DNA from 2 places in the Plantibacter flavus genome. Region 2 is predicted to be linked to the other one. Evidence: predicted binding sites of a transcription regulator. Region 2 holds the regulator's gene; the other holds the start of a gene.
What was found. Region 2 encodes LexA, which represses DNA repair genes until DNA is damaged. Its sites were predicted from a motif close to TCGAACANNTGTTCGA; they were not measured.
Positions count from the first base shown of each region.

Region 1: BWO91_RS09340 (tyramine oxidase subunit B) is a predicted target of LexA. The motif match lies at 4,621-4,636, and genes of this name have one in related genera.

Region 1 is NZ_CP019402.1:1,980,735-1,986,962, forward strand. Features, by position in the region: gene BWO91_RS09310 (GMC family oxidoreductase) at 1-404, shown strand, start outside; gene BWO91_RS09315 (hypothetical protein) at 445-879, opposite strand; gene BWO91_RS09320 (alpha/beta fold hydrolase) at 967-1,761, shown strand; gene BWO91_RS09325 (hypothetical protein) at 1,827-2,525, shown strand; gene BWO91_RS09330 (GNAT family N-acetyltransferase) at 2,592-3,536, opposite strand; gene BWO91_RS09335 (LysR family transcriptional regulator) at 3,641-4,546, opposite strand; gene BWO91_RS09340 (tyramine oxidase subunit B) at 4,696-5,850, shown strand; gene BWO91_RS09345 (ammonium transporter) at 5,937-6,228, shown strand, end outside.
Region 2 is NZ_CP019402.1:2,485,277-2,491,504, forward strand. Features, by position in the region: gene BWO91_RS11655 (amino acid permease) at 1-1,270, opposite strand, end outside; gene BWO91_RS11660 (LysM peptidoglycan-binding domain-containing protein) at 1,360-1,752, opposite strand; gene lexA (transcriptional repressor LexA) at 2,024-2,722, shown strand; gene metE (5-methyltetrahydropteroyltriglutamate--homocysteine S-methyltransferase) at 2,807-5,134, opposite strand; gene BWO91_RS11675 (methylenetetrahydrofolate reductase) at 5,131-6,129, opposite strand.

The DNA of each region.
Region 1 (6,228 bases), 500 kb from region 2:
GCATCGGGATGAACGCCGAGTGTCTGCCCGCCGACGGTAACCGGCTCGAGCTCTCGTCGGAGGAGGACGAATGGGGTCTGCCGCGTGCGACCGTCTCGTTCTCGCCCGGTGACAACGAGCAGGCCATCGACCGCCACGCCATCCGCACGATGACGGACATCCTCACGGCAGCCGGTGCGCGGAGCACCAGGGTGCTCGCGCGCACGGCGCACACGCTCGGCACGTGCCGGATGAGCGACGATCCGAGTGACGGCGTGGTTGACGGGGATGGGCGATCGCACGACATCGACAACCTGTGGATCTGTGACAACTCCACGTTCCCGAGCGCGCTCTCCGCGAACCCGGGTCTTGCACAGATGGCGTTGTCGCTGCGCACCGCCGACCGGATGCTCGCGGCCCGGTGACGGCGGCGCCGCCGGCAGGTGAGCGAGGATGGGTCGGGAGTCAGCCGTTCGCCTCGACGATGACGATGGCCGCGCCGCTCGGTAGCACCTCCAGCACGGTGTGACCGGCGGCCCTCGCATCGGCGGCGCTCGGGAACGACAACCGGGCCTGATAGATCGGATCGGGGAACCCGTAGCGACGCAGCTTCTCGACCCGGACGTCCTTGGCGAGCGGAATGTGCATCGTGGTGCGCACCTGCTCCCGCAGCTCCTGCTGGCAGACCGAATCCACGCCTGCGTAGCCGCAGACGGACACGTCACCTTCGAGGAACGAGCTGTAGCTGCCTTGAAACGACCCCAGTAGCGCGACGACGAGGACGACGAAGCCGGCCATACAACCGATGGCCACCCCGAGCGTTCCCAGCATTTGACGCACGGTCCGTGGTTTACGAGACCATCCGCCGTCTGATTCCGCGAGAAGATCGTCGATCGTCATGCGCCCACACCCCTGAGTTGCATGACGTAAGGCTAGCGGTGGCCGCTCCCGGCCTGGTTGCGCACGAACGCCTCCTAGGCTGGACTGATGGTCTCGACACGGAAGCAGCTGATCGTCGACGACGGGGTCACGATCTCGTACACCGTGTTCGAGGGTTCCGAGCCGGCGTCGGTCATCCTCCACGGACTCGCCGGGAGCAGTCGGGAGTTCCTTCCAACGGCTCGAGCGCTTGCCGGACGATCGGTCGTCCTCATCGACCAGCGTGGCCACGGAGAGAGTACGAGGCGGCCGATGGACACCTCTCGAGCGGCGTACGTCTCGGATGTCGCACGGGTGATCGAAGCCGAGACATCAGAACCGGTGATCGTCATCGGGCAGTCGATGGGCGCGCATACCGCGATGCTCCTGGCTGCCGACAGGCCAGACATCGTTCGCGCGCTGGTCATGCTCGAAGGGGACCAGGGCAGCGGCACGGTGGAGGATCACCGAGCCCTCGGCGGTTTCTTCCGGTCGTGGAACGTCCCGTTCGCAAGTCGATCGGACGCGGCGGCGGAGCTTGGTGACGGGCCGCTCGAACGTGCCTGGGTCGAGGATCTGGAGGAGACAGTCGACGGGTTGGTCCCACGATTCGATGCAGACGTCATGCAGACGACGATCGAGGCGGTCGGGGAGCCTCGCTGGCGCGAGTGGGAGAGCATCGACGTGCCAACCCTCGTGGTCTATGCAGACGGAGGAATGTTCACCGAGGATAAGAAGGCGGCGTTCGCAGGCCGGGGCAGGCGCGCACGTCGCGTCGATCTCAGCGGTGCATCGCATGATGCGCACCTTGACGCGCATGAGCAGTGGGTCGAGGCGCTCCGCACCTTCATCGATGCGCAGTGAGATGACACGCACCGCATCAGGTCGGGCCCATCTCGCCGGCCCCGCCGTCAGCGTAAGGTCGTCGCATGCCCCTCGAGCAACCCCCGCAGCCTGAACGGAGGCGAGCGCTCTCGAAGCCCTCGGCCGCGTCATCCACGGCGGCAGCCTGGAACGCCTTCCTGCTCCGAGCTGAGGCGAGAGCTTGGATCAATGCCACCGAGCGTGGACAGCGACAGCCTGAGGTCGGCGATGTCGCGCTGGAGGTCCTGCTCCTGGAGTACGGTCGCCCGGCCCGCTTGGCGCTCGGGCTCGTCTCGTCCGTAGCACTCGTCGTGGCCGCCACCCTCGCCGTCGCGACCGTGACCGTCCTCGGTCCGTTCTGGGTGGGGGAGAGCGGGGCGTTCTTCGGCTCCGTGGTCCTCATCGGGTTCGCGGTCGCGCTGACGAGCGTCGTCATCCTGCTCGGGCTGCAGGTCTCCGAGAACCGCATCATCCGCGCCGTCTCCGCGTGGTCCGAGGTGACGCCGCAGACCACCGACCCGCAGGAAGCGCCGACCGGAGCGGAGGACACCGTCGACCGTCGGGAGGCAGTGGCGTTGCGCGCCCTCTTCCTGGCGGTCTCGGGCGCAGGGATCGCCGCAACCGTCGTCGTGATGGTCTGGCTGTCCTCCGCCGAAGGCGGATCGTTCGTGCTGCCGCTCCTCGTCGCTGCGGTCTTGCAGCTGATCATCTGGCTCGCGGTCTGCTCCGGGGTCGTCCGCGTGCTGCAGTCGTCGCGGGTCTGACGAGCGCGGCGGTCGACCGTGTCGCGGTGCTCAACTGAGACGGTCGGAACCGAGCCCGGGGCGAACCTACTGCTCGTGCACGATCCGAACGCGCGCGACCGAGAAACCGGCTCGTTCGAACGCGCCACGCATCGGCGTGTTCGCGGCATCCGTGGTGCCGACGATCCGGTCCTGTCCCGACCCGTGGTGCACGTGGACCATCTCCTCCAAGAGGTCGTGCACGTAACCGTGTCCGCGATGCTCGGGGAGCACGCCCAGGTAACTGATGCTCGCGTCGTACGCCGTCCTCGTCGGGATGATGAATCCCACGATCGTCCCGTTGAGCAGCTCTGCGACCCGCCAGGCATCCCGTTCGCCGGGGAGCGATCGGTAGAACGCTAGATCGTCGTCCGCGAGCGCCTCGAGTCCTTCGCGCGCGACCATGTCCTGCGTGTGCGCATCGAGGGTGCCGGTCGCGACCAGGGCGAACAGCTCGTGGAACGCGTCGTCCGGGGCGGCGACGAAACGAAGGCGCTGCGATCGTGCCGGCACCGGATCGGAGGTGGACCTCGCGAAACTGACCCGCTCGGTCGTGCGCGAGAACCCACCGGCGCGTGCAGGCTCGTGGCGCCACCGCACCGCCTCCACGCTCGCAGCGTCATCGGCCCAGGCAGGGGAGACGTCGACGTTGAACTCCAGTGCCGGTCCCGCGCCGAAGGCGTCCAGTCCGGCGCGGATGAGCGCAGCGCCGACACGTTCGGGCTCCGCGACTTCGACCGTGGTGGTGAGGCAGTCGAGCGTGGCGGGCCGGTTCGCATCCGCCTGGCCCCACCAGAGTGCTCGTGCCATCGGGCGACCGTCCTGCTCGGCGATCCACGACCACTCCGGTCGACAGTTCCGACTCGCGAGTTCGGCGGTCAGCCGTTCCGGGTCGATCCAGGCGACGGGTTCGTCGCAGCTCCACGCTTGCAGGAGGGGGACGTCGTCCGGAGTGGCTCGTCGGATGGTGAAGTCGTCGCGGGTGTCGGTCATCGGTTCCAGCTTGGACAGGGTCGACTCGTTTGTCCATGTCGGACAGGAACACCGGGGCTACGCCGTCGAGACGGGAAGCGGACGCGCGGTGTTCGAGTGGGCCTTCACCCGAGCTGTGCGGCCGCGTCGCGGAGACAGGCGATGAACGCGTCGTGGACCGGGCTCTCGTCCACTCGTTCCTGACGAGCGGCCAGCAGGCGTGTCGTCGGCGACCCGGCGAGCGGCACGACGACGATCGACGGCGGCACCAGCTGCCGCACCGACTCGGGCAGGATCGTCGTACCGACGCCGGCCGCGACGAACCCGAGGGCGGTCTCCTGATGGACGACCTCCTCGACCACCTGCGTCCGACTCGACGTGCCGAGGACCTCCGCGACGCGGTCCACGAATCCCGGCATGAGCGCCCGCGGGTAGGAGATCATCGGGACCTCCAAGAGCTCCTCCGCGGTGACCTCGGGTCGCCCTGCCAACGGGTGACCGACCGGGAGGCACGCCACGAGACGCTCCTCGAAGACGACCTCGGTCGTGAGCGCGGGGGAGCTGTCGGATGGCGTCTGCGGGACCTCATCACGGACGATCCCGACGTCGAGGGTGCCGTCGCGGAGCCGGTCGAACTGCTCTCCTGAGGTCAACGGCACCAGGCGCAGCGTCACCCCGGGGCGGCTCGCCCGGAACAGCTGCACGACGCCGGGGAGGACCGTGTAGTTGGCCGAACTCACGAACCCTGCGGTGAGCTCCCCGGCGAGACCGTCGACGAAGTCGCGCATCTCACTCCGGACCGTGTCGAGCTCCTCGACGATGTGTCGCGCCCGCGCCTGGAGGTGTCGTCCGGCGGCGGTCAGCGCCACCCGCCTCGTCGAACGGTCGAACAGCGCGGTGCCGACCTCCTGCTCGAGTCGTGCGACCTGGACGCTCAGCGGTGGCTGCGACATGTGCAGCCGTCGGGCGGCACGACCGAAATGGAGCTCCTCGGCGACGGCGAGGAAGTAGCGCAGCTGGCGGAGCTCCATCCCATCGACGATACGACCCTCGTATTACCGCGCTGTTTCGTCCAGATTGCGAGCGAAACGCTCTCAATCGAGGTTCGAATCGGTATTTGACCAGGACGATCGCGACCGTGTTCGCTGAGGACCACACACCCCGACCTGGAGGACCACCCGTGACCGCAGACGCTTCCCCGAACACCCGGATCGACATGCTCTACCTGAGCGAACCGGAGGTCATCGCCGCCGGCATGAAGGACATGGCCCACTGCATGGAGGTCATGGAGGAGGTGTTGGTGCTCGTCGCGAAGGGTGACTACCGGATGGCCGGCCCGACCGCCAACTCGCACGGAGCACCGATCGGGTTCCCCGCCACCTCACCGTTCCCCGGCATGCCGCTCGACGCCGCCGACCGCCGGTTCATGGCGATGCCCGCCTACCTCGGCGGACGCTTCGACACCGCCGGTGTCAAGTGGTATGGGTCGAACGTCGACAACCGCGAGCGGGGCCTCCCGCGCTCCATCCACCTCATCGTGCTCAACGACAAGGAGACCGGCGCGCCCTACGCGATCATGTCCGGCAACCTCGAGAGCGCCTACCGTACCGCTGCCGTGCCGGGAGCCGCCGCGAAGCTCCTGGCACCGGTGGACGCGAAGTCACTCGGCATCATCGGGCCCGGCGCCATGAACAAGAGCGCCCTGCACGCCATGACCACCGCCCGTCCCTCGCTCGACACCATCCGCATCCACGGGCGCCGACGGTCGACGTCCGAGGCGTTCGCCGACTACGTCCGCGAGCACTACCCGCAGTTCACGACGATCGAGATCGCCGAGACGGTCGAGGCCGCCGTGCGCGACTCGGACATCGTCTCCGAAGCCGTCACCGGCCTGGTCGGCTCGGAGAACTACCCGTTCATCGACGGCGACTGGATCAAGCCGGGCGCCTTCCTGAGCCTGCCCGCGAACTTGCGCATGGACAAGGAGTACACCCTCTCCGGCAAGGCGCGCCTCATCGCGGACGCGAAGAAGATCTACGAGGCGTGGGCCGAGGAGTACCCGGCGCCGTCGCACGAGACCGCGTTCGGGATGATCGGCCTCTACTGGCAGGACCTCATCGGGACCGGCGAGCTCGACGAGTCCCGCGTGGTCAACATCGGAGACGTCTTCGACGGGAACGCCGTCGGGCGCGAGTTCCCCGAGCAGCCGGTGCTCTTCAGCGTCGGAGGGATGGGCGTCGAGGACGTCGCGTGGGCGAAGACGATCTACGAGAACGCCGTCGAGCAGGGGATCGGCACGAAGCTCAACCTCTGGGAAGCCCCGGACCTGGCCTGACCGCCGACCGGCACCGACACCTGTTCCGCCCGAACCCGACGCCGTGGCCGCCCGGCCGCTGTGCACCTCGAACGATGGAGTGATTTGTGGACGCTGGAAACGTCGCCTGGATCCTGACGAGCTCGGCGCTCGTCGCCCTCATGATCCCGGCCCTGGCTCTGTTCTACGGCGGGATGGTCTCGTCCCGCCGCATCCTCAACATGATGATCATGTGCTTCGGCGGGGCCAGCCTCGTCGCGTTGCTCTGGGTGGCCTTCGGGTACTCGCTCGTCTTCGGTGACTCCGTCGGCGGGCTCGGACTCATCGGGAACCCGTTCGAGTTCGCGGGGCTCGACCAGGCACTCGCCGACGACCCCGATGCCGGCATCCCGCTCGCAC
Region 2 (6,228 bases):
ACGGCATCAACGGCAACCGGAAGGAGCGGGGCTCATCCGGCTTCGTGTACCGGAACACGATCACCGACACGCAGACCACGATGAAGGCGGCCAGGATGCCGATGTTCGTGAGGTCGGCGACCTGCTTGATCGGGAACACACCGGCGAAGACGGCTGCCGCGCCGCCGGCGATCCAGGTCACCCGCTGCGGCACGCCTCGCCGGTCCGTGCGCGAGAACCATCGCGGCAGGAGACCGTCGCGACTCATCGAGAACCACACGCGGGTGACGCCCAACAGGAACGTCAGCATCACGGTGAGGATCGACAGGACCGCGAAGACGGAGATGATCGTCGCGACCACGGGCAGACCGACGCTCTGGAACGCCGATGCGAACCCGGCCGTGGGGTCGATGTCGGTGTAGTTCTGCATGCCGGTCAGGACGAGCGTGGCCGCGACGTACAGGAGCATCGCGATGATGAGGGAGAGGATGATCGCCTTCGGCATGTGCTTCTTGCCGTCCTTCGCCTCCTCGGCGGCCGTGCTCATCGCGTCGTATCCGAAGACCGCGAAGAAGACCGTCGCGGCACCGGCGAACACCGGCCCGAAACCGCTCGGGAGGAACGGATCGTAGTTCTGTCCGTCGATGTAAAAGACACCGAGGCCGATGATGAACAGGATGAGCAGGACCTTGATCCCGACCGCGACGAGCTCGAATCGACCGAAGGCCTTCGTCCCTCGGCTCAGGATGAAGGTCACGAGGAGAGAGACGAAGATGGCGGGGAGGTTGACGAGGCCGCCCTTCCCCTCGTCGGCGGTCGAGGTCATCCAGTCCGGCATGTGGATCCCGATGCCGGACAGGAAGGCGTCGAAGTAGCCGGAGATCCCGATCGCGACCACCGCGACGATCGCGATGTACTCGAGCAACAGGTCCCAGCCGATGAACCAGCCGATGATCTCGCCGAGCGCCACATACCCGTAGGTGTAGGCGGACCCGGCTCTCGGGATCATGCCGGCGAACTCCGCGTACGACAACGCCGCGGCCGCGGAGGCGAGCCCCGCGATCAGGAACGAGAAGAGGACCGCCGGCCCGACAGCGGGCGAGGTATCGCTCCCGTGAGCGACGAGTCCGGCGAGTGAGAAGATCCCCACCCCGATGATGCCACCGACCCCGATGGCCGTGAGTTGCCAGAGCCCGAGACTTTTGAACAGCTTCGAACCGGAGGTCTCATCCTCGATCTCCGCGATCGGCTTCTTCCGGAGCAGCGAGCGGCTCCGATCGTCTGTACTCATGCTTGCCTCCGACGATGCTGCGGGCGTCGTTGCACCGCGCCATCGACGATAGCTGAGAACCAGCGCGGAGGGACCCGCCGATTGTCGGCCTACTCGGCCGCGTACCGCTGCGGGATCGCCAGGCGCTGCCCCGGCTCGACACCGGCGGTGCTGAGCTGGTTGAGGTTCATGATCTCGGCGATGACGTCGCGCGGGTCGGCGTCGGGTGCGATGGACTCGGCCAGCTGCCAGAGCGACTCGCCCGGGTCGACCGTGATGTACGTGAACGTGGCTCCAGCCGCCGCCGTGTTGGCCGCGGCACCGCCTGCGGAGAGTCCGACGACCGCGACGCCGATGACCAGCGGGATGGCGGCGAGCGTGGTGAAGACGACACGACCGCGCTTCGTCAGGCGGAGTCGGCGTGTAGACGGTGCGTCTGACGTCGGTACCTGCGCCGTCCGTGCGGGAAGCGCCCGGTGGGACCCGATCAGTGCTGCGCTCATGTCAACCCTCCAAGAGTGTGCTCATCGTGTGATGAGGACTCGTATCCGACACTCGGCCAGGAGTGCCGGATACGAACCTGTGTTCCGAATATATCTTCGATTGTTCGAATACTCAACCCTGTCTTCGTACCTGAGACGCGCGGGATCGGCGACACGCTCGAACAGATGTTTGTCTGGACGAGCCGGTGCGGATACAGTTTCGAGTGTTGGAAGCAGTACACCACCACCCACCGACATCGGTCACCGACAGCCGATCAGGGCAGGAGCGAAGATGGCAGCGAACACGGCGGGCGACGGAGCCCGGGAGCGCCAGATCGGCGGCACCCGGCGACGGAAGAGCCTGAGCGACAAGCAGCTGGCAATCCTCGACGTCATCCAACGCTCGGTCTCGCAGCGCGGCTATCCGCCGAGCATGCGGGAGATCGGCGACGCCGTCGGGCTCGCCTCCCTGTCGAGTGTCACGCACCAACTCGGACAGCTCGAACTCAGCGGATACCTCCGACGCGATCCCAACCGTCCCCGCGCCATCGAGGTGCTCATCGACCTGCCGAGCGCCGTCGAGGGCAGCGATCCCGACTCCGCTCCCCCGGTCGGTGACGCCGCCATGGTCCCGCTCGTCGGTCGCATCGCCGCCGGCATCCCGATCACGGCCGAGCAGCAGGTCGAGGAGATCTTCCCCCTGCCCCGCCAGCTGGTCGGCAAGGGCAGTCTGTTCATGCTGAAGGTCGTCGGCGACTCGATGGTCGACGCCGCGATCTGTGACGGCGACTGGGTCGTCATCCGCGAGCAGAAGACCGCTGAGAACGGCGAGATCGTCGCGGCCATGCTCGACGAGGAGGCGACCGTGAAGGTGTTCCGCCAGCGCGACGGCCACACCTGGCTGCTCCCTCGGAACTCGGCCTTCGAGCCGATCCTCGGCGACCACGCCGAGGTCCTCGGCAAGGTCGTCGCCGTGCTCCGCACGGTCTGACCGACCGGACCACTCCGCCACATCCATGTGGGCCGCGACGATCCGTGGATCGTCCCGGCCCACATCCGTGCCGGACCGACGACGTCAGCCGGTCGCACCGACTCGTGCGCGGACGACACGCGTGGCCTCGACGATGTTGGCGAGGGAGGCGACCGTCTCCTCGTAGCCTCGCGTCTTGAGCCCGCAGTCCGGGTTCACCCAGACCTGGCGCTGTGGGATCCCCTCCAGCGCGATCTCGAGCAACGCGGTCACTTCCGCGACGCTCGGCACCCGAGGCGAGTGGATGTCGTAGACGCCCGGGCCGATGCCGTGGTCGAAACCACTCGCCCGGATGTCGGACACGACCTCCATCCGAGACCGTGCCGCCTCGATGCTCGTCACGTCGGCGTCCAGTCGTCGGATCGCGTCGATCACCACCCCGAACTCCGAGTAGCAGAGGTGGGTGTGGATCTGGGTCTCGACGCGCACGCCCGCGGTCGCCAGCCGGAAGGAGCCCACCGACCAGTCGAGGTACCGCCCCTGGTCGGCCCGCCGGAGCGGGAGCAGCTCGCGGAGTGCGGGTTCGTCGACCTGGATGATGCGGATGCCGGCCCGCTCCAGGTCGGCGATCTCGTCACGCAGGGCGAGGGCGACCTGGTTCGCCGTCTCGGCGAGCGGTTCGTCGTCGCGCACGAACGACCACGCGAGGATCGTCACCGGGCCCGTGAGCATGCCCTTCACCGGCTTGGTGGTCAATGACTGCGTGTAGGCCGACCACTCGACCGTGATCGGCGCCAGCCGCGAGACGTCACCCCACAGGATCGACGGACGGGTGCATCGCGAACCGTAGGACTGCACCCACCCGTGCTCCGTCACGGCGAACCCGTCGAGGTGCTCGGCGAAGTACTGGACCATGTCGTTGCGCTCGGGCTCACCGTGGACGACGACGTCGATGCCGAGGTCCTCCTGCAGCGCCACGACGCGCCCGATCTCCGCGCGCATCGTCGCGACGTAGGCCTCCTCGTCGAGCGTCCCGGCGACCCGCTGCGCGCGGGCGCGACGGATGTCGCCGGTCTGCGGGAAGGAGCCGATCGTCGTCGTCGGGAGGAACGGCAGGCCGAGCGCCTGCTCCTGCGCCGTGGCGCGCTCCTGGTAATCGTCTCGGGTGAAGTCCGCTGGTGCGAGCGCTGCCGTCCGTGCGCGGATGGTGGCATCGATGACCCCGGGCGCGGCCAGCCGATCGTCGAGCGCGGCCGACGCTGCGGTGAGCTCGGCCGCGATCGCCGCGCGCCCTTGGGTGAGACCGCGTGCGAGGACCGCGATCTGATCCACCTTCTGGTCGGCGAAGGCGAGCCAGCTCCGGAGACGGGGGTCGAGCTTCGTCTCCACCGACACGTCGTGCGGGACGTGGAGGAGGGACGTCGAGGTGGACACCGCGAGCTGCGGGAAGCGCTCCGCCGCGCTCGCGAGCAGGTCGGCCGCGGCCGCCAGGTCGCCGCGCCACACGTTGTGGCCGTCGATCACCCCCGCGACGACGGTCTTCGTGGCGAGTCCGAGAGACGAGTCCGGCAGGCCTCCTCGGACGAGGTCGACACCGACAGCCTCGACCCCCGACTCGGCGAGCACCGGGAGGGCGTCGCCCAAGGCACCGTAGGGAGCCGCGACGAAGATCGCCGGGCGGTCCGACACGGCGGACAGGACGGCCGTCGATCGTTCGAGCGCCGCGAGGACCGTCGACCTCGGCACGTCGAACGTCTCCGACACCAGTGCGGGTTCGTCGAGCTGCACCCAGGGCGCGCCGGCAGCGGCGAGGCGCTGGAGGAGTTCCGCGTACACGGGCAGCAACGCCTCCAGTCGATCGATCGGGGCGAATCCCGCTGAGGCCCCCTCGGCCGCCTTGGACAGCAGCAGGAACGTCACGGGGCCCACGATGACCGGCCGCGTCACGTACCCCTCGGCGAGGCCCTCGCGGAACTGCTCGACCACCCGGTCGTCGGAGAGCGCGAACGGCGTCGACTCGCCGATCTCCGGGACGAGGTAGTGGTAGTTCGAGTCGAACCACTTCGTCATCTCGAGCGGGGCCAGGTCGCCGGCGCCACGGGCGATCGTGAACGCCCCGGCGAGGTCGACCCGACCGTCGGCCCCGAGGAGCGACGAGAAGCGCTCCGGGACGGCACCGACGGTGAGCGCGGCGTCCAGGACCTGGTCGTAGAACGAGAAGCTCTCGGGGATCGCGGCGTTCGTCGGGTCGAGGCCGAGCCCCGCGAGGCGGGCACGCGTGGCGGCGCGCAGCTCGGATGCCGTCCGCTCGAGCGCCTCGGCGTCGATCCGGCCGGCCCAGAAGGACTCGACGGCGCGCTTCAACTCCCGGTTCGGCCCGATGCGCGGGTAGCCGAGGATGGTGCCGACGGGGAATGCGGAGGCGGGGTTCATCGTGCGTCCTTGCTGGTGAGTGGATCGGGGATGGGATGACGGACCGGTCGGCCGCCTTGCACGGGGATGCCGGCACGGTGCAACACGTCGAGCACCGTCCGATGCTGGTTGAAGGCGTAGAGGTGGACGCCCGGCGCGCCGCCCGCGACGACGTCGCGGATGAGCCTCGCGGAGTAGTCGGTGCCGATGTCGATCCGTCCCGCTTCGTCCGGCTCGACCTCGAGCGCGATGGCCAGGTCGCTCGGCAGCGCCTCGCCGCTGAGTTCGAGCACTCGACGCAACCGCGCCGGACTCGTGATGGGCATCACGCCCGGCAGGATGGGCATGGTGACGCCGTGACGTCTCGCGCGTTCGACGAAGGCGAGGTAGTCGTCGGCGTGGAAGAAGAGCTGGGTGATGGCGAGCGTCGCCCCAGCCGCCTGCTTGGCCAACAGGGTGTCGAGGTCCTGCGTCGTCGACCGCGAGCGCGGGTGTCCGTTGGGGAACGCGGCGACCGCGATCCGCGGCCGATGGCGTCGCCCGAGCTGCACCGCGCCCGGGAGGCCGACCAGCGACCCCTCGGCGTAGGGCTCGTGCTCGGCACTGACCCGGCCGATGAGCTGCACGAGTTCCGCGGCACTCGCCAGATCACCGAGGAAGGCGTCGCCCTCGACGGCTCCGGCGGGCGGGTCGCCACGGAGCGCGAGGAAACTGTGCACCCCGGCATCGAGGAAGTCCTTGATGAGTCGGCTGGCCTGCGCGTGCGTCGAACCGACGCAGGTGAGATGGGCCATCGGGTCCACCGAGGTCGACGTCCGGATGCTCCGCAGCACGTCCAGGCTCGCCGTTCGCGAGGAACCGCCGGCGCCGAAGGTGACCGAGATGAACTCCGGGCCGGCGGCGGCCAGGTGCTCGACCGTCCGTGCGAGCGCGATGCCGCCGTCGAGTGTCTTGGGCGGGTACAGCTCGAAGGAGAAGGGGGTACGCCCGGGACAGGCGGGCTCCGTCATGGTCATGGGGTCTCGTCTCGGTGGCAGCGGATCGAGAGCCGGCGACCACGCAGCACGCAGCGGTTCCGCTGGTGTGTCGTGGGCGGGTGCCGGGCTCGGCTGTCG